Regions from separate parts of the Saccharopolyspora mangrovi genome, predicted to be linked through region 3. Evidence: riboswitches for the same ligand, from Rfam matches in the RefSeq annotation. Region 3 holds a riboswitch; each other region holds the start of a gene.
What was found. A riboswitch is a leader RNA that binds a small molecule or an ion and turns the genes downstream of it on or off. The one in region 3 is predicted to bind glycine.

Region 1 (6,231 bases), on a different contig from region 3:
CTTGCCGACCGCGCCGTGCAGCGTGGTCTGGAGCGGCGGCCACTCCTACGTCCGCGAGGGGACCGCGGGCGCCCGCTGGGCGGGCGTCGACGATCGCGGCAGAGCCCGGTTCCTCACCGATGCCGAGTTGCGCCGCCGGGGCTGGAGCCGCACCCGCGGCTGACCACCGCCGGACCTCACCGCATCGCAGGAGGTCCCGCCTCCGGCTGGCCGCCAGGTGGGTTGCGCTGGCGATATGAGACCCTGATCGGGTAAGGATGCACAGGTGTGCACCCGTTGCGGGGCAGTGCGCACAACCATTCAGGGGAGGCTCGTGGTGCAGGACGCCGAGCGCACCACGGAAAACACCACGAGCGGGCCGAAGGGCGAGGCCGGTCAGGGACACCGAGGGCCGGGCGACCCGGGCCTGGACCGGATCCGCGAAGTCGCCCGCGGGGTCTGGGCCGACCCCTGGTGGACGCTGCCGAACCTGCTCAGCGTCATCCGCCTGGCCGGCGTTCCGGTCTTCCTCTGGCTGCTGCTCGGCCCGCAGGCCGACCTGCTCGCGCTGCTGGTCCTGGTGATCAGCGGTGCCACCGACTGGCTCGACGGCAAGCTCGCCCGCTGGCTCAACCAGTACAGCCGCATCGGCGAGCTGCTCGACCCCGCCGCCGACCGGCTCTACATCGTCGCCACGCTGATCGCCTTCGTGCTGCGCGACGTCATCCCCTGGTGGGTCGCGGTCGCCCTGGTCGGCCGCGACGTCGTGCTCACCCTGTGCCTGCCGGTGCTGCGCTGGCACGGCTACGAGCCGCCCGAGGTGCACTACCTCGGCAAGGCTGCCACGTTCTGCCTGATGTACGCCTTCCCGCTGCTGCTGCTGGTGCAGGACGACTTCACCGGCGCCGACGTGGTCCGCCCGATCGCCTACGCCTTCACCGCCTGGGGCGGCGCGCTCTACCTGTGGGCCGGGATCCTCTACCTGGGGCAGGTCATCGCCGCCGTGCGCGGCGCCAGAGCGCGCACCTGATCTCCGCTGCGCGTCGTCTTGCGGCCCTCGCCGGGCGGTGAATACGCTCGCCGCGCCGATCACTCGGCACGTTGCACACAGCGGACGAAAGGCGGGACCACCGTGGCGGCCCCGGAGATCAAGTACACCGAAGAGCACGAATGGGTCCAGCTCGTCGGCGAGGGCACGGTGCGCATCGGCATCACCGACTACGCCCAGCAGCAGCTCGGCGACGTGGTGTTCGTGCAGCTCCCCGAGGTGGGGCAGCAGGTCGCCGCCGGGGACTCGATGGGCGAGGTGGAGTCGACCAAGAGCGTCTCCGACATCTACGCCCCGGTGACCGGTGAGGTCACCGCAGGCAACACCGCTCTCGAGGACCAGCCGGAGTTGGTCAACTCGGACGCCGCGGGGGACGGCTGGATGGTGGAGATCCGGCTCGCCGACCCGGACCAACTGGCGGGTCTGCTCGACGCCGACGGTTACCAGAACCTGATCGACCAGGCATGATCGTCCCGCCTGGCCTCCGCTGTGCGACGATGTCAGGAGTCGCTCGTTACGAGGCTGTCCAGGCACGGTACGTTGGGCGCATACTTGGCACGATCTATCCGCGTAGAGGAGAGCTCAGGTGAGCCAAAACAGCGGCTTCGGCGACGTTCCGCCGGAGCAGTCACCGGAGACCACCTCGGTCTTCAGGCCCTTCCTCTCGGAGCCGGAAAGCACCGAGAGCGCGGCCCCGGAGCCTGCCGCCGCAGCCGGGGTCGATGCGCTGCCCGCGGGTTCGGCCCTGCTGGTGGTCAAGCGCGGCCCGAACGCGGGTTCGCGGTTCCTCCTGGACCGCGAGACCACCAGCGCCGGTCGGCACCCGGACAGCGACATCTTCCTGGATGATGTGACGGTCTCCCGGCGGCACGCCGAGTTCCGCCGCGAGGGCAACGACTTCGTGGTGGTCGACGTGGGCAGCCTCAACGGCACCTACGTGAACCGGGAACCGGTGGACACCTCGGTGCTGGCCAACGGCGACGAGGTGCAGATCGGGAAGTTCCGCCTGGTGTTCCTCACCGGGCCGATCGATGGGGGCCAGGGCGGCCGCTGAGGCCGTCGACCAGGGCTTTTTCAACCCGTCAGCGGGGCGGCGCCGCACGGCGTCGCCCCGCTGACGCATGAGGCAGCTGCGCCGCCCGCGCGCACGCGACCTCCCCGCGCCGGGAATTTCCCGGAGCCACAAGCGGTTTCCACCGCGCAGCAGGGCATTTTCCGGGCGAATCGACGGGGCCCTGCGCGGTGTATTGTGCTGGGCAGCGCTCAACGACGAGCTCAGCCAGCGGTCCGGGCGACGAGCCCCGACTACAACGACCGCGATGGCGGTGGTCCACCGGACCGCCGGTGGGAAGGGCGTGTCCGCCGTATCGCGGGTAGCGTCGGAGGCGTCGGTGCGGGACCCTCGACGGGGAAGTCACGCTTCGGCGCGCTGGAGGAGGCGATGTGACGATGAGCAGCGAGATGCGCGTCGTCGGCGTGCGAGTTGAACTACCAGCCAACCAGCCGATCCTGCTGTTGCGCGAGGCGGAGGGCGAGCGCTACCTGCCGATCTGGATCGGGTCGGTGGAGGCGACCGCCATCGCCCTGGAGCAGCAGGGCGTGCGGCCCCAGCGGCCGCTCACGCACGACCTGCTCAAGGACGTCATCGGCGCCCTCGGCCGCGACCTGGAACAGGTCCGGATCACCGATCTGCAGGAGGGCACCTTCTTCGCCGAGCTGGTGTTCGACGGCGATGTGCGGGTGTCCGCGCGACCGAGCGATTCGGTGGCGCTGGCGTTGCGCATCGGTGTGCCGATCCACGCCGACGAGTCGGTCCTCGACGAGGCCGGGCTGATCATTCCGGACGAGCAGGAGGACGAGGTGGAGAAGTTCCGCGAGTTCCTCGACTCCGTTTCGCCGGAGGACTTCCGCGGCGCGGACACGTGACGGACCGGCGGTAGTAGGCCGAACAGACCACACCGGCCCCCGAGTTGCAGGAGCGGCTCGGGGGCCGGATCTCGTGCTCGGGCAACGAGAGCTCGCGCCGCCCGCGCGTCGCGTTGACCCGCCTGCTGAGCGGGCCTACCTTCGGATGTACGCGAATTGCCCCGGTGTGATTCAGCCGGTGTACGGCTTCGCGGCCCTGGATCGCAAACGGTCCAGGCGCTGGTGATCGTCGTCGTCGGCTACGGGCCGGACGAGGGGAGGCAGGCGTGGTGGAGGAAGCAGCGAACTCGGACGCTGTGGAGCAGGGTGCGCTGTTCCCCGACGCCTCGGCCCCGGACGAACTGGTCGGTTACCGCGGGCCGGCGGCCTGCCAGATCGCGGGCATCACCTACCGGCAGCTGGACTACTGGGCGCGCACCAAGCTGGTCGGCCCGTCGATCCGCGGGGCTGCCGGTTCCGGCTCCCAGCGGCTGTACTCGTTCAAGGACATCCTGGTGCTCAAGGTGGTCAAGCGACTGCTCGACACCGGGGTTTCGCTGCACAACATCCGGGTCGCGGTGGAGCACCTGCGCAAGCGCGGCGTTCAGGACCTGGCGAAGCTGACGCTGTTCAGCGACGGCACCACGGTCTACGAGTGCACCTCCGCGGAGGAGGTGGTCGATCTGCTGCAGGGCGGCCAGGGAGTGTTCGGCATCGCGGTCAGCGGTGCGATGCGCGAGATCAGCGGGACCATCCACGAGTTCCCGGCCGAGCGCGCCGACGGCGGCGAGAACATCGAGTCGGCGATCAACGACGAGCTCGCGGCCCGCCGCCGCGACCGCCAGGCGGAGACCGGCTGAACGACAGGCATCGTCCATGTGTGCGGTAGCCGACATTGATGGTCTGATAAACCGCGTTGATCGGGTACTCTGAGCGGCATCGCCGACCCCGTGCGGGAGAGTCCGGTCCTGGTCTTGCCAGGGCAGGCGCCGAAGGAGCAACTCTCCCCGACAACCTCTCAGGCCACCTGGACCGCACGGGCGAGATACCTCTGGAAAGCGGGCACACCTGAAGGTGGGCCCCGCCGACGGTGCAAGCCCGGTCCGCCGGGTGAAGCTCTCAGGCGTTCGCTTGGCGAACAGTGACAGAGGGGGAGAGCAGCCACCGCTGCTTCGCCCTTTGTTCGCCGCGATGATTGAGGTTTTGGCGATGACCGACGCGACGCACGACCGCATCCCACTGGCCGCGCTGGAGCACGGAAGGCCCTTCGCTGACCGCCACGTCGGGCCGATGCCCGCCGAACTGGCCCGCATGCTCGACGTGATCGGCGTCGGCTCCCTGGAGGAGCTGGGGCAGAAGGCCGTCCCGGACAGCATCCGCGAGGGCGACCTGCAGCTGTCGCTGCCGGACCCGGCCACCGAGACCGAGGCGCTGGCGGAGCTGCGCGAGCTGGCCAGCCGCTGCACCCCGCACGCCGAGATGATCGGTCTGGGCTACTACGGCACGGTCACCCCGCCGGTGATCCTGCGCAACGTGCTGGAGAGCCCGGCCTGGTACACCGCCTACACGCCCTACCAGCCGGAGATCTCGCAGGGCCGGTTGGAGGCGCTGCTGAACTTCCAGACGATGGTCGCCGACCTGACCGGGGTGCCGGTCTCCAACGCCTCGATGCTCGACGAGGCCACCGCCGCGGCCGAGGGCATGACCCTGGTGCGCCGCGCGGGCAAGTCGAAGTCGCCGCGCTTCCTGGTCGACGCCGACACGCTGCCGCAGACCATCGCCGTCATCGAGACCCGCGCCGAGCCGCTGGGCATCGAGGTCGAGGTCGCCGACCTGTCGGCCGGTGAGCTTCCCGAGGGCGAGTTCTTCGGCGCCCTGCTGTCCTACCCGGGCGCCTCAGGTGCGGTGCGCGACCACGAGGCGCTGATCGCCGAGATCCACGAGCGCGGCGCCAAGGTCGTGGTGGCCGCCGACCTGCTGTCGCTGACGCTGCTGCGCGCGCCCGGTGAGATCGGTGCCGACGTCGTCGTGGGCAGCACCCAGCGCTTCGGCGTGCCGATGGGCTTCGGCGGCCCGCACGCCGGGTTCATGGCCGTGGGCAAGGGGCTCGAGCGGCAGCTGCCGGGCCGCCTGGTCGGCGTGAGCGTCGACGTCGACGGCAACCAGGCCTACCGGCTCGCGCTGCAGACCCGCGAGCAGCACATCCGCCGCGAGAAGGCCACCAGCAACATCTGCACCGCGCAGGTCCTGCTGGCCGTGGTCGCCTCGATGTACGCGGTCTACCACGGACCGGACGGGCTCAAGGCCATCGCGACCCGCGCGCACCGGATGGCCAGCGTGCTCGCCGAGCAGCTGCGCCGCGGCGGGGTCGAGGTCGTGCACGGCGAGTTCTTCGACACCGTGGTGGCCAAGGTCCCGGGCAAGGCCGACGAGGTGCTGGCCGCCGCCCGGCGGGGCGGCGTGAACCTGCGCCGGGTCGACGCCGACCACGTGGGCATCAGCTGCGACGAGACCACCACCCGCGCCCACCTGGCCCTGGTGTGGGAGGCTTTCGGCGTCGGTGCCGGTGACGTCGACGCGCTGGACGCCGAGACCGCCGACGCGCTGCCCGCCGCGCTGGCGCGCACCTCCGAGTACCTGACGCACCCGGTGTTCCGCACGCACCGCTCCGAGACCTCGCTGCTGCGCTACCTGCGGCAGCTGTCGGACAAGGACATCGCGCTGGACCGCAGCATGATCCCGCTGGGCTCCTGCACCATGAAGCTCAACGCGACCGCGGAGATGGAGCCGATCACCTGGCCCGAGTTCTCCTCGCTGCACCCCTTCGCGCCCGCCCAGGACGCCGAGGGACTGCTCAAGGTCGTCTCCGACCTGCAGGAATGGCTCGCCGAGGTCACCGGCTACGACGCGGTGAGCCTGCAGCCCAACGCGGGCAGCCAGGGCGAGTTCGCGGGTCTGCTGGCCATCCGCGCCTACCACCACAGCCGTGGTGAGGCCGAGCGCGAGGTGTGCCTGATCCCGGCCAGCGCGCACGGCACCAACGCCGCCAGCGCCGTGATGGCCGGGATGCGCGTGGTCGTGGTCCGCTGCGACGAGCAGGGCAACATCGAGATGGACCACCTGCGCGAGCTCGTCGGCACGCACGCGCAGGACCTGGCCGCGATCATGATCACCTACCCGTCGACCCACGGCGTCTACGAGGACACCGTGCGGGCGGTCTGCGGGCTGGTGCACGACGCGGGCGGGCAGGTCTACGTCGACGGCGCCAACCTCAACGCGCTGATCGGCCTGGCCCGGAT
Region 2 (6,231 bases), on a different contig from region 3:
CCCGCGACGCGCTGTGCAGCGCGAAGCAGAGCAGCCGATCCAGCGTCGAACCCGATTCCGTCGTCACGCGGTAGACGGTAGCCCACAACTGAGTTGTGCACAATCAAATTGGGTGCAATCGTTTCCGCGGTCGATCTCGCGAAGGTTCACCGGCGATTTCTTTCGCGCAGGTCAGCGCGGCGAAGCGGCCCTCGGTGATGACAGGAAGGTTCCCATGCTCACCTCAGGCCGCTGTCAGCACTCGATGACGTTGACGGCCAAGCCGCCGCGCGCGGTCTCCTTGTACTTGACCTTCATGTCGCGCCCGGTCTCCCGCATCGTCTTCATGACCTTGTCCAGGGACACGAAGTGGGTGCCGTCGCCGCGCAGCGCCATCCGGGCCGCCGTGATCGCCTTGACCGAGGCCACCGCGTTGCGCTCGATGCACGGGATCTGCACCAGACCGCCGATCGGATCGCAGGTGAGCCCCAGGTTGTGCTCCATCGCGATCTCGGCGGCGTTCTCCACCTGCTCGGGCGTCCCGCCGAGCACCTCGGCCAAGCCCGCAGCGGCCATCGAGCAGGCCGAGCCGACTTCGCCCTGGCAGCCGACCTCCGCGCCCGAGATGGACGCGTTCTCCTTGAACAGCACCCCGATCGCACCGGCCGTGAGCAAAAACCGCACCACACTGTCGTCGTCCGCGCCGGGCACGAACCGGGCGTAGTAGTGCAGCACCGCAGGCACGATCCCCGCCGCACCGTTGGTCGGCGCGGTCACCACGCGGCCACCTGCGGCGTTCTCCTCGTTGACCGCCAGGGCGAACAACGTGACCCACTCCAGGGGATCGTCCTGTTCGGTCAGGGCCGCGGCCAACTCCGCCGCGCGGCGCCGGACCTTCAGACCGCCGGGCAGCTCACCGGTGTTGCGGCATCCGTTGTCGACGCATTCCCGCATCACCCGCCAGATGTCGAGCAGCCCCGCGCGCACCGCGGGCTCCTCGCGCCACGACAGCTCGTTGGCCAGCATCACGCCGCTGATCGGCAGGCCGGACTCAGCGCTGCGCAGCAGCAGGTCGGCTCCCGTGCGGAAGGGCATGGGAACCGCTGTGTCATCGGCTTTGACCCGATCCGCGCCCGCGGCGTCCTCATCCACGACGAAACCGCCGCCCACCGAGTAGTAGACCGCCGAATCCAGTTCACCGCCGTCGTTGCCGATGGCGGTGAAGCGCAATCCGTTGGGGTGCTGCGGAAGGGATTTGCGCCTGTGCAGCACCAGATCCCGGGCACTGGTGAAGGGCAGCACCTGGTCGCCGCCGAGCCGCAGCAGGCCGCTCCGCTCGATCTCGTCCACCCGCCGCGCGCCGGCCACCGGGTCCACGGACTCCGGTCGGTGCCCTTCCAGCCCGAGCACGACCGCGCTCGGGCTCCCGTGCCCGTGGCCGGTCGCGCCGAGGGAACCGAACAACTCCGCTTTGACCCTGCTGACCTGGGAGATCGTCCCGTTCTCGCGCAGTCTGGAGGTGAACCGCTGCGCTGCGCGCATCGGTCCCACGGTGTGCGAGCTGGACGGGCCGATCCCCACCGAGAACAGGTCGAAGACACCGATCGCCATTGATCGTCTCGCCTCGTTCCGGGCTTCGCGGCTACTCGTTGATCAATTCGGCGTACTGCTGAGCCGTGAGGGTCGCACCCGTCTCGCTGACGCGCACCTCGATCAGCCAACCCTCGCCGTAGGGGTCGGAGTTGACCACGGCCGGGTCGTCCACGACGGACTCGTTGATGGTGACGATCTCGCCGGTGACGGGCGCGAACAGGTCGCTGACGGACTTGGTGGACTCGAGCTCACCGCACGCCTGACCGGCCTCGATCTTGTCGCCGACCTCGGGGAGCTGGACGAAGACGATGTCGCCGAGGGCGCTGGCGGCGTGCTCGGTGATGCCGATGCGCGCGACCTCGCCGCGGTCCTCGATCCACTCGTGCTCTTCGGTGTAGGACAGGTTCGTGGGCAGCGACATCGGGAGGCTCCAAAGCTGTTTCGAGGGGACGTCGATCCCCGGTTTCGGCTGGGCCTCCCCCTCTGTTGCGGAACCTGAGAGCTTCGCCGCTGCAGCGGCTTGCACCGTGGGTGGCCCGTCGGCGTCGACGAGCGCTTTCCAGAGTCGCCTCGCCCGAGCGGTCATGGGTGCCTGAGAGTTTGCTGGGGAGTGTTGCTCCTTCGGCGCCCTGCGCTGCTGGGCAGGGTCTCTCCCGCACGGGGTCGATGGCCGGTATGCGATTGTCGATGTGCTCAGCAACGATAAACGGGCCAGCGGGACTGTCAATGCACATGTGATCTCCGCCGGTGCGTCTTGGTCGAGGAGGACCCTTCGATGCTCGACATCCGGGCGCTGGTCGAGCGGGTCGGCCCGGCCCTGCTTCGCACGGTGATCAGCCCGGAGTCCAACACCGTCGCGGGCGACGTGGTGATCGCCGAACCTGATCAGCCCACGACCGCGACCGGCGGCGACCTGGTGCTGGGCGTGGGGATCGGTGACGGCGAGCAGGCGGTGCGCCTGGTGCGCGACTGCGGTGAGCAAGGTGCGGCCGCGGTGCTGCTCAAACCACCGGTCGCCGTGGAGGCCGCGGTCGTGGAGGCCGTGCGCGAAGCGGGGATAGCGCTGGTCGAGGTGCGGTCCGGGACCGCCTGGGCGCAGCTGGTGTGGCTGATCCGCGCCGCTCTGGCGGGCGGGATCAGGCAGGCGGAGGAGAGCGGCGTCGGTGTGGCGGACCTGTTCCGGCTCGCCGACGCGGTCGCCGACGTCGTGGACGCCCCGGTGACCATCGAGGACGCCCATTCCCAGGTGCTGGCCTACTCGGCGCGGCAGGACCTGACCGACCCGGCGCGGGTCTCCACGATCATGGGCCGCAAGCAGCCGGACGACGTGCTGGCGAAGTTCCGCGCCCGCGGCACGTTCCGGCAGCTGACCAAGGGCAGTTCGGCGATCTTCGTGCCCGGGCAGCAGGACGGGACGCTGCCGCGCCTGGTGATGCCGATCCGCATGGGCGGGGAGCTGCTCGGCTCGATGTGGGCGGTGGTGCCCGGCCCCGTCTCTGAAGAGCGCGCGACGGCCTTCGCCGACACCGCGCCGCTGGTGGCGCTGCAGCTGTTGCGCTGGCGCGCGGTCGCCGACGTGCAGCGGCGGCGGTCGGCGGAGCAGGTCCGATTGCTGCTCGACGGCAGTGACGGGTGGCGGGCGGCCGCCAACGAGCTGGCGGTGCCCAACGAAGCGCATCGCGTGATCGCGATCGAGATGCCGGCCTCCGACGAGCCCGCGGAGGGGCAGCGGCTGGCGATGTGGGAGTGGATCACCCGCGGCATCGGGCGGCGACCGCTGGTCACCGAGATCGGCGCGGTGCTCTACGCCCTGGTTCCCGACCGGGAGCGCGGCGGCGGTTGGCCCGAACTGCGCCAAGCGCTGCTGTCGCACGACCTCTCCCCTCGCCCGCTGATCGCGGTGGGCACGTCTGTGCCGGTCACCGACGTGCCGCGGTCCCGCGCCCAGGCGGAGGAGCTGATCGGCCTGCTGCGCACGGGTCTGGTGCGGCAGCGGGTCGCGGTCTACGAGGACCTGTGGCACCTGCTGGTGCTCAGCCGGATGGCGGGCGCGGCCACCGACGCCGGCGTTGCCGCGTTGGGTCCCCTCGTGGTGCTGCGCGAGCACGACCGCACGCAGGGAACCGAGCACCTGGCAACGCTGCACGCGTGGCTGCGGCATCCCGGTGATCCCCGGCAGGCCGGGCGGGAGCTGCGGGTGCACCCCAACACCTTCCGGTACCGGATGAAGCGGATCGGTCAGCTGGTGGACGTCGACCTCGACGACCCGGACGTCCGCTCGGCGCTGCTGGTGCAGCTGCTGGCCGAACGGTGGGCGCAGCACGGCTGAGGCCCGGCGGGCCGCGAGCAGGGGAACCTTTCTGCCACTCCGGCGGCCGCACGCTCGGGCGTTGTGCTGGCGGCACAAACAGCCGGGTCCAATCTCATGCTGTGGAAATGATGCGTTGTGCGCCACACCGGCCGATCGTTGTTTCCACACGACGAAAGGACTCCACGGTGAAGATCGCAGTGCCTCGCGAGATCAAGAACAACGAGTACCGGGTCGCGATCACCCCCGCCGGTGTGCACGAGCTGACCACGCGTGGTCATGACGTGTTCGTCGAAGCGGGCGCTGGCACCGGCTCCTCCATCCCCGACGAGGACTACCTCGCTTCCGGTGCGAAGGTGCTGGCCACCGCCGACGACGTGTGGGCCGAGGGCGACCTCGTGCTCAAGGTCAAGGAGCCGATCGCCGAGGAGTACCCGCGGCTGCGCCGGGACCAGGTGCTGTTCACCTACCTGCACCTGGCGGCCTCCGCCGAGCTGACCGACGCGATGCTGTCCTCGGGTGTCACCGGCATCGCCTACGAGACGGTGCAGACCGAGGGTGGCGGGCTTCCGCTGCTGGCGCCGATGAGCGAGGTCGCCGGGCGGCTCGCGCCGCTGGTGGGAGCGCATTCGCTGATGCGTCCCAGCGGTGGTCGCGGTGTGCTTCCGGGCGGTGTCCCCGGTGTTCATCCGGCGCGGGTCGTGGTGATCGGTGGCGGAGTCGCCGGTTTGAACGCGGCCCGGGTGGCGCTGGGCATGGGTGCCGATGTGGAGCTGCTGGACACCAACGTCGAGAAGCTGCGCGAGATCGACCGCGACTTCCACGGCCAGATCCGCACCGTCGCCTCCAACCGCTACGCGGTGGAGCAGGCCGTTCGCTCCGCCGACCTGGTGATCGGGGCGGTGCTGATCGCGGGCGCCAAGGCCCCGAAGCTGGTGTCGAACCACCTGGTTTCGCAGATGAAGGCGGGCAGCGTGCTGGTCGACATCGCCATCGACCAGGGCGGTTGCTTCGCCGATTCCCGTCCGACCACGCACGACGAGCCGACCTACCGGGTGCACGAGTCGGTCTTCTACTGCGTGGCGAACATGCCGGGGGCGGTGCCCACCACCTCCACGCACGCGTTGACCAACGTGACCCTGCCCTACGTGCTGCGCATCGCCGAGTCCGGCTGGCAGCAGGCCTGCCGCGCCGATGCCGCGCTGGCCGGCGGCCTCAACACCCACGACGGCCAGCTGGTCAACCAGGCGGTCGCCGAGGCGCACGGCCGCACGAGCCTGCCGTTGAGCAGCGTCCTGGCCTGACCCGCTCGGTGCGCGCGGGGCTGCGCGGGAGGTTCCCTTCCGCGCAGCCCCGTTTCGCGCCCGGTGACAGGAAGGTTCCCTTGCGCACGTCAGCGCCGCGGAGCCGCTCGGGAATTTGCCCCGAGTTCGAATTCGAATTGGTTGATTGGCAACTCCGGATCGAATGCGGAGCAAATTGCCGCGACAGGCGAATCGGAAACGCCGTGAAAAGGGAGAATAGGGGCGGCCCGCTCAACCAGCCTGGGGGTCACCGGGAGCAGGCCGCCACTCTCAGTGTAGGACAAGATCGCCGGTTTGCCGACGGCGTGAGCGAGCGCTTCGCGACCGATTTCCCGCCGAATCGATAACCACTCGATGGGGTGAGTCTGGTCGAGTGGCCGTGCAGGCGTGGACCCGCGATGCCGATGTCACCCATCGGAGTAACGGCGGGTGACTGATCATCCAGCACTCCCCACCGAAAACTCCGACGCAGGAAAAACGCGCTGACGGGTGGGAGAAAACGTGACGGACACGGCACTGCGCAAGGCGGTTCTCGACCGGCTCGACACGCTGGACCGAGCGATGGGCGAAGGCGCTCCCGAAGTGCTGCTGCCGATTGCCCGATCCGAGCTCTATCGGCTCACCGAAGCACTCCGAACGCTCTTAGCCGATCACGAACCTGGCCGCGACGGGCGCTGCCCGTCCTGCCGGGGCACGCTGCGCGGCCGGCCTTGGCCGTGCAAGGTGTGGCAGGCCGCGCACCACCAGCTGATCACCGAGCGCTCCGCGTCGGAGGAGCGGCGCGGCAAGCTCCGCCGCCAGGCCCGGTCCCACCCGCGCAGACCCGAACCCGAGGTCGCGGTGATCGCCGAACCCATCGTGTCGGAAACGGGCACCGGCCCCTCCGACTGGGACACCGACGAGTTCATCCGGCCCGACCTGACAACGGTTCCCGCGTCGCCACCGCCGCTGACCGGACGACTCGAAACCGACCACCAGAAGATCTACCGCGCTGCGGTCGTCGAACGGGCCTGACCAGCCGAACTCGCCCACGTCCGGCACCCGCGA
Region 3 (6,231 bases):
TGCGCCATGTCGACCATCAGGTAGGCGCCGACCTCGTCGGCGATCTCCCGGAACCGCTTGAAGTCCAGCTGGCGCGGGTAGGCCGACCAGCCCGCGACGATCAGCTGCGGCTTGCTCTCCCGGGCCAGGCGCGCGACCTCGTCCATGTCGACCCGGTGGTCGGATTCGGAGACGTGGTACGGCACGACGTTGTAGAGCTTGCCGGAGAAGTTGATCCGCATGCCGTGGGTCAGGTGACCGCCGTGGGCCAGGTCCAGGCCCATGATGGTGTCGCCCGGCTTGAGCAGCGCGAACATCGCGGCCGCGTTCGCCTGCGCGCCCGAGTGCGGCTGCACGTTGGCGTAGCTGGCGCCGAAGAGGTCCTTGATCCGGTCGATGGCCAGCTGCTCGACGACGTCGACGTGCTCGCAGCCGCCGTAGTAGCGCTTGCCCGGGTAGCCCTCGGCGTACTTGTTGGTCAGCACCGAGCCCTGCGCCTGCAGCACGGCCTGCGGGGCGAAGTTCTCCGAGGCGATCATCTCGAGGGTGTTCTGCTGGCGACCCAGCTCGGCGCCGACCGCCGCTGCCACCTCCGGGTCAACCGCTGCCAGGGCATCGTTGAACAGATCCGGGTTCGACATCAGTGTGTGCCTCCTGTTTCTTTCTGGAGTCAGGCGTTGCGGCGGTAGAACGGCAGCTCGACGACCTGCACCGCGACGTTGCGGCCGCGGATGTCGACCTGCAGCGCCGTGCCGGGCTCGCTGTGCTCCCGGTCGACGTAGGCCATTCCGATCGGGTGTCCGAGGGTCGGGGACGGTGCGCCGCTGGTGACCTCGCCGATCTCGGCGCCGTCGGCGTCGAGGACGCGGTAGCCGTGACGCGGCGCCCGCCGCTGGTCAGTGGTCAGTCCCACCAGGGTGCGCTCCGTGGGCTTCTCGGCAACCGCGGCCAGCGCGGACTTGCCGACGAAGTCGGCGTCCTTGTCCAGCTTGACGACCCGGCCGAGGTTCGCGTGGTACGGCGTCAGGTCGGCGGAGAGCTCGTTGCCGTACAGCGGCATGCCCGCTTCCAGCCGCAGCGTGTCGCGGCAGGACAGCCCGGCGGGCTGCAGGTCGTGCTCGGCGCCGGACTCGCTCAGCGCCTGCCACACGGCCACGGCGTCGCCGGGGGCGGTGAACAGCTCGAAGCCGTCTTCGCCGGTGTAGCCGGTGCGCGCCAGCAGCACGTCCTTGCCGGCGACCGTCGCGCGGTAGCCGGCGTAGTACTTGACGGTGCTCAGGTCGGTGTCGGTCAGCGGCGCCAGGATCGCCACCGCGTTCGGCCCCTGGACGGCGATCAGCGCGTAGTCGTCGGAGACGTCGGCGTGCTTCGCGTCGAAGCCGGAGACCCGCTCGGCCAGCTCGGCGGAGACCACCGCGGCGTTGGCGGCGTTGGCCACGACCAGGAACTCCTGCTCGGCGAGCCGGTAGACGATCAGGTCGTCGAGCACGCCGCCGGAGTCGTTGCAGATCATGGTGTAGCGCGCGCGACCAGGGGTGATGGCGGAGGCGTTGGCGACCAGCGCGTGGTCCAGCGCCTCGGCGGCCTGCCGGCCGCTGATCAGGATCTCGCCCATGTGCGTGAGGTCGAACAGTCCCGCGCCGGTGCGCACGGCGTTGTGCTCGGCGGTGTCGCCGCTGTAGCGCAGCGGCATCTGCCAGCCGGCGAACTCGGTGAACGTGGCGCCGAGGGACTCGTGCACCGCGTGCAGCGGTGTCTGTCGGGGCGACGACATGGTGAAACTCCTCCTGGGTGGGCGTGCCGGTCGGCAGTCGAGGGCCGGTCAGCTCACGCGCCCAACCTTATCCGGGGCGCCTCGACCCCCGACCGGCGCGGTCTGCGCTGGTCGGGCGGGGTCTCCCCGGAGTCATTGGCCTGAGAGTTTCACCACCCGGCAGGGTGGTTTGCACCGTGGGCGAGAAGCGCGATGCTCCTGCTTTTCTCCGTGTTTCGCCTGGTGTCCTGCGGTAATGGTGCCTGAGAGTTTACTGGGGAGTATTGCTCCTTCGGCGCCTCGCCCGGCCGGGGCGAGGTCTCTCCCGCGAGACGTCATCGGCGCGGTATTCGGTTGTACCGCTCACAGACGCTACGAACCGCCTCACCCCCAGTCAACAGGAAGACCGAGTGATCTCGACCCTTGCGCAGCGGCCCGGTGCGACACCCCGTCGCGCCCGCGCCGGGCCCCGGGTCAGGTCTCCGCAGTGAGTTGTTGGTGTTGGACCTTGAGGCCGTCGATGAGGGCGGTGAGGGCGAGCTCGAAGCTGGCCGTGTCTATCTCGGCGGCCTTCTGGTGGAGCAGGTGGGCTCTGCTGAGGTGCGGGTAGCGGTTGGTGTAGAGCGCGGCGTCGGCGGGGAAGCCGTGGCTGAACGACCCCATCGCCGAGCCGACGACCAGGTACTTCGTCGAGGCGCCGATCATCGTGGCGTAGCGCTGGGGCCACCCGGCGCTGGTGAGGCCGCCGTGCACGGCGTCTGCGGCGCGCAGCGCGGCGTCGCGGCGGGCCGGGCCGTAGGCGATGAACGGGACCAGGTTCGGGTGGCCGGCCAGGGCCGCGCGGTAGGAGCGGGCCCAGGTGCGCAGTCCGGTGATCCAGTCCTGGGCGAACCCGGAGACGTCGACCTCGCGCATCACCTCGTCGGCGATCTCGTGCAGCAGGTCTTCCTTGGTGGCCACGTGGTTGTACAGCGAGGCCGCGCGCACGTCGAGGCGTTCGGCCAGCCTGCGCATCGAGAGCGCTTCCAGGCCCTCGGCGTCGATGATCTCCAGCCCCGTCCTCCGGATGCGGTCCGGGGAGAGGCGGGGTGTGCTGGGTCGGGGCAACGTCTTCTCCTCGCCGGAATCCCTTGCGGCGTGCGCCGGAACGGTTCTAGGCTGCCATAAAACTAACGGTGTTAGTTACCGGCCTGCACGGAAAGGAACGACGCGATGGTCGACTTCTCGCTCTCCGACACCGAGCGCGACATCCGCGACTGGGTGCGCAACTTCGTCCAGCGGGAGCTCATGCCGCTGGAACCGGAGGTGTTGCGCAGGGAGCGGGCGGGTCAGCGCGGTCTCAGCAAGGACGAGCTGGTCGAACTGCAGGACAAGGCCAAGGACGCCGGGTTCTGGGGCGTGCAGACGCCCGAGGAGTACGGCGGGATGAACCTCTCGGCGGTCATGACGGCGCTGATCGAGGTCGAGCTCGGACGCACCTACGTGCCGTTCCGCTTCGGCGGCTACGCCGACAACATCCTCTACTACGCCAACGAGGACCAGAAGCAGCGCTACCTGCTGCCGACCATCGAGGGCACCCGCAAGTCCTGCTTCGCCATCACCGAACCCGGCGCGGGTTCGGACGCGAAGAACCTGCGCACCACCGCCGTCCGGGACGGCGACGAGTGGGTCATCAACGGCGAGAAGACCTTCATCACCGGCGGGATCGACGCCGACTTCGTGATGGTCTTCGCCGTCACCGATCGGGACAAGGGCGCCAACGGCGGGGTCACCTGCTTCCTCGTCGACCGCGACATGGGCTGGAAGTCCGAGCCGATCGACATCATGGGCCCCGACGAGCGCCAGCCGGCCGCGCTGGTGTTCGACAACGTCCGGGTGCCCGCCGAGAACGTGCTCGGCGAGGTCGGCAACGGGTTCGGGCTGGCCATGCAGTGGATCGGCCGCGGCCGCTACCTGCTGCCCGCTCACGCGCTGGGCGCCTGCGAGCGGCTGGTCGAGATGGCCTCGGAGTACGCCAAGAGCCGCGAGACCTTCGGCGCCCCGATCGCCGACCGGCAGGCCATCCAGTGGATGGTCGCCGACTCCGCGGTCGAGATCGAGGCGCTGCGCTGGCTGATCCTGCAGGCCGCCTGGCAGGTCGACCAGGGGATGGACTCCCGGCACGCGCAGTCCATCGCCAAGCTGTTCGGCGCCACGCGCGCCAACGAGATCGTCGACCGGGTCATGCAGATCCACGGCGGCATGGGCTACACCAAGGAGCTGCCGGTCGAGCGCTGGTACCGCGACCTGCGGCTTCTCCGGATCTTCGAGGGCACCGACGAGATCCAGCGCCGCACCATCGCCCGCAACGTGCTCAAGGGTCACGCCAGCATCAGCGGGGTCCTCGGCTGAGTTCGCCACCCGTTCCACGGCGGGATCCGTGAGTCGTGGGTGATTTGTCGGTACCCTGGTGAACAACGGCCACGATGCATCGGGAGTGATGATGTCGCTGTTCAAGAAGGTCACCGACTTCGCGAAGAGCCCGCAGGGCAAGAAGGTGATCGACCAGGCCAAGAAGTACGCCTCCGACCCGAAGAACAAGGAAAAGATCGACCAGGTCAAGAACAAGTTCACGGGCAAGGGTGGATCCGGCTCGCAGGGCGGTCACCACTGAGCGGAAAACCCAGGACGGCTCCCGGCTTCGGCCGGGAGCCGTTTTTCTGTTGCCGGAGGGGCGATCAACAGTAGAGTCGCCTCCCGGGTTGTTCTCGATGACGGGCAGCACGGAGGTCGCGATTGGGCAGCGCGCACGTCGCCGGAACGTTCGACACCAAGGGCGCGGAACTGGGCTACGTCGCCGAGCTCATCGCCCGGGGGCATCCCGTCGTCACCGTGGACCTGTCGACCACGGGTGAGAGCTCTTCGGGTGCCGACGTCTCCGCCGCCCAGGTCGCCGGGCACCACCCGGGCGGTGTCGCGGCGGTGTTCACCGGCGACCGGGGGACGGCGGTGACCGCGATGGCCACCGCCTTCGCGCACTTCCTGCGCAGCCGCGACGTCGACGGCGTCATCGGGCTCGGCGGCTCGGGCGGGACCGCGCTGGTCACCCCGGCGATGCGGGAACTGCCGGTGGGCGTGCCCAAGGTGATGGTGTCCACTGTGGCCTCCGGTGACGTGTCCGGCTACGTCGACGCCACCGACATCGCGATGTTCCCGTCGGTCACCGACGTCGCCGGGCTGAACCGGATCTCCCGCCGCATCCTCGCCAACGCCGCGCACGCGCTGCTCGGCGCCCTCAGCCACCCGATGCCGCAGGCCGAGGACAAACCCGCCGTCGCGCTGTCGATGTTCGGCGTCACCACGCCCTGCGTGACCGCCGCGGCCGGGAAGCTGGAGGCCGACTTCGACCCGCTGGTGTTCCACGCGACTGGGACCGGCGGGCGGGCGATGGAGAAGCTCGTCGACGACGGCCTGGTGCGCGCGGTCCTGGACATCACCACCACCGAGGTCTGCGACCTCGTCGCCGGGGGCGTGATGAGCGCGGGCGAGCAGCGGCTCGACGCCATCGCCCGCACCCGGGTGCCCTACGTGGGCTCGTGCGGAGCGCTGGACATGGTGAACTTCGGTGCGCTGGAGACGGTTCCGGAGCGCTACCGGGACCGCAACCTCTACGTGCACAACCCGCAGGTCACCTTGATGCGCACCACGCCGGAGGAATGCCGGGAGATCGGCTCGTTCATCGCGCGCAAGCTCAACGCCTGCCAGGGCCCGGTCCGCTTCCTGCTGCCGCTCGGCGGTGTGTCCATGTTGGACGCGCCGGACCAGCCCTTCCACGACCCCGAGGCCGACGCCGCGCTGTTCGACACCATCGAGCGCGAGGTCGAGCAGACCGAGGACCGCCGCGTGCTGCGGATCGCCCACAACGTCAACGACGAGGAGTTCGTCACGGCGCTGCTGGCGGCGTTCCGTGAAATCCTCGACCGGTAGGGGCATTCGAGACTGGAGGGGCGATGAACGGATTCGACCGCGCGGACCTGCTGCGCGAGTTCCACGCCAAAGCCCAGCGCGGCGAACCCATCGTCGGTGGGGGAGCGGGCACCGGGCTGTCGGCCAAGTGCGAAGAGGCCGGTGGCATCGACCTGATCGTCATCTACAACTCCGGCCGCTACCGGATGGCCGGGCGCGGCTCGCTGGCCGGGCTGCTGGCCTACGGCAACGCCAACGACATCGTGGTGGAGATGGCCCGCGAGGTGCTGCCGGTCGTGCAGCGCACGCCCGTGCTGGCGGGGGTCAACGGCACCGACCCGTTCATGCTGCGCGAGCGCTTCCTGCGCGAACTGCGGGATCTCGGCTTCGCCGGCATCCAGAACTTCCCGACCGTGGGGCTCATCGACGGCACCTTCCGGGCCAACCTGGAGGAGACCGGCATGGGCTACGGGCTGGAGGTCGAGCTCGTCGCCGCCGCGCGCGAAGCCGATCTGCTCACCACCCCGTACGTGTTCTCCGCCGACGACGCGCGG

Region 1: another riboswitch for glycine. It lies ahead of gcvP (aminomethyl-transferring glycine dehydrogenase); the one in region 3 lies ahead of gcvT (glycine cleavage system aminomethyltransferase GcvT).
Region 2: another riboswitch for glycine. It lies ahead of gcvH (glycine cleavage system protein GcvH); the one in region 3 lies ahead of gcvT (glycine cleavage system aminomethyltransferase GcvT).

The regions. Positions count from the first base shown of each region.
Region 1 covers NZ_JAWLNX010000029.1:35,278-41,508, reverse strand. Annotated here, with positions in the region: gene R4I43_RS29285 (hypothetical protein) at 1-163, shown strand, start outside; gene R4I43_RS29280 (CDP-alcohol phosphatidyltransferase family protein) at 314-1,009, shown strand; gene gcvH (glycine cleavage system protein GcvH) at 1,112-1,495, shown strand; gene garA (glycogen accumulation regulator GarA) at 1,614-2,081, shown strand; gene R4I43_RS29265 (bifunctional nuclease family protein) at 2,477-2,953, shown strand; gene R4I43_RS29260 (MerR family transcriptional regulator) at 3,220-3,792, shown strand; glycine riboswitch at 3,876-3,977, shown strand; gene gcvP (aminomethyl-transferring glycine dehydrogenase) at 4,142-6,231, shown strand, end outside.
Region 2 covers NZ_JAWLNX010000007.1:154,623-160,853, reverse strand. Annotated here, with positions in the region: gene R4I43_RS12485 (MarR family winged helix-turn-helix transcriptional regulator) at 1-67, opposite strand, end outside; gene R4I43_RS12480 (L-serine ammonia-lyase) at 235-1,590, opposite strand; gene gcvH (glycine cleavage system protein GcvH) at 1,622-1,993, opposite strand; glycine riboswitch at 2,046-2,141, opposite strand; glycine riboswitch at 2,142-2,238, opposite strand; gene R4I43_RS12470 (PucR family transcriptional regulator) at 2,348-3,901, shown strand; gene ald (alanine dehydrogenase) at 4,069-5,184, shown strand; gene R4I43_RS12460 (hypothetical protein) at 5,686-6,198, shown strand.
Region 3 covers NZ_JAWLNX010000040.1:35,507-41,737, reverse strand. Annotated here, with positions in the region: gene glyA (serine hydroxymethyltransferase) at 1-620, opposite strand, end outside; gene gcvT (glycine cleavage system aminomethyltransferase GcvT) at 650-1,753, opposite strand; glycine riboswitch at 1,873-1,972, opposite strand; glycine riboswitch at 1,974-2,070, opposite strand; gene R4I43_RS33245 (TetR/AcrR family transcriptional regulator) at 2,207-2,839, opposite strand; gene R4I43_RS33240 (acyl-CoA dehydrogenase family protein) at 2,945-4,123, shown strand; gene R4I43_RS33235 (hypothetical protein) at 4,215-4,385, shown strand; gene R4I43_RS33230 (Tm-1-like ATP-binding domain-containing protein) at 4,508-5,698, shown strand; gene R4I43_RS33225 (phosphoenolpyruvate hydrolase family protein) at 5,722-6,231, shown strand, end outside.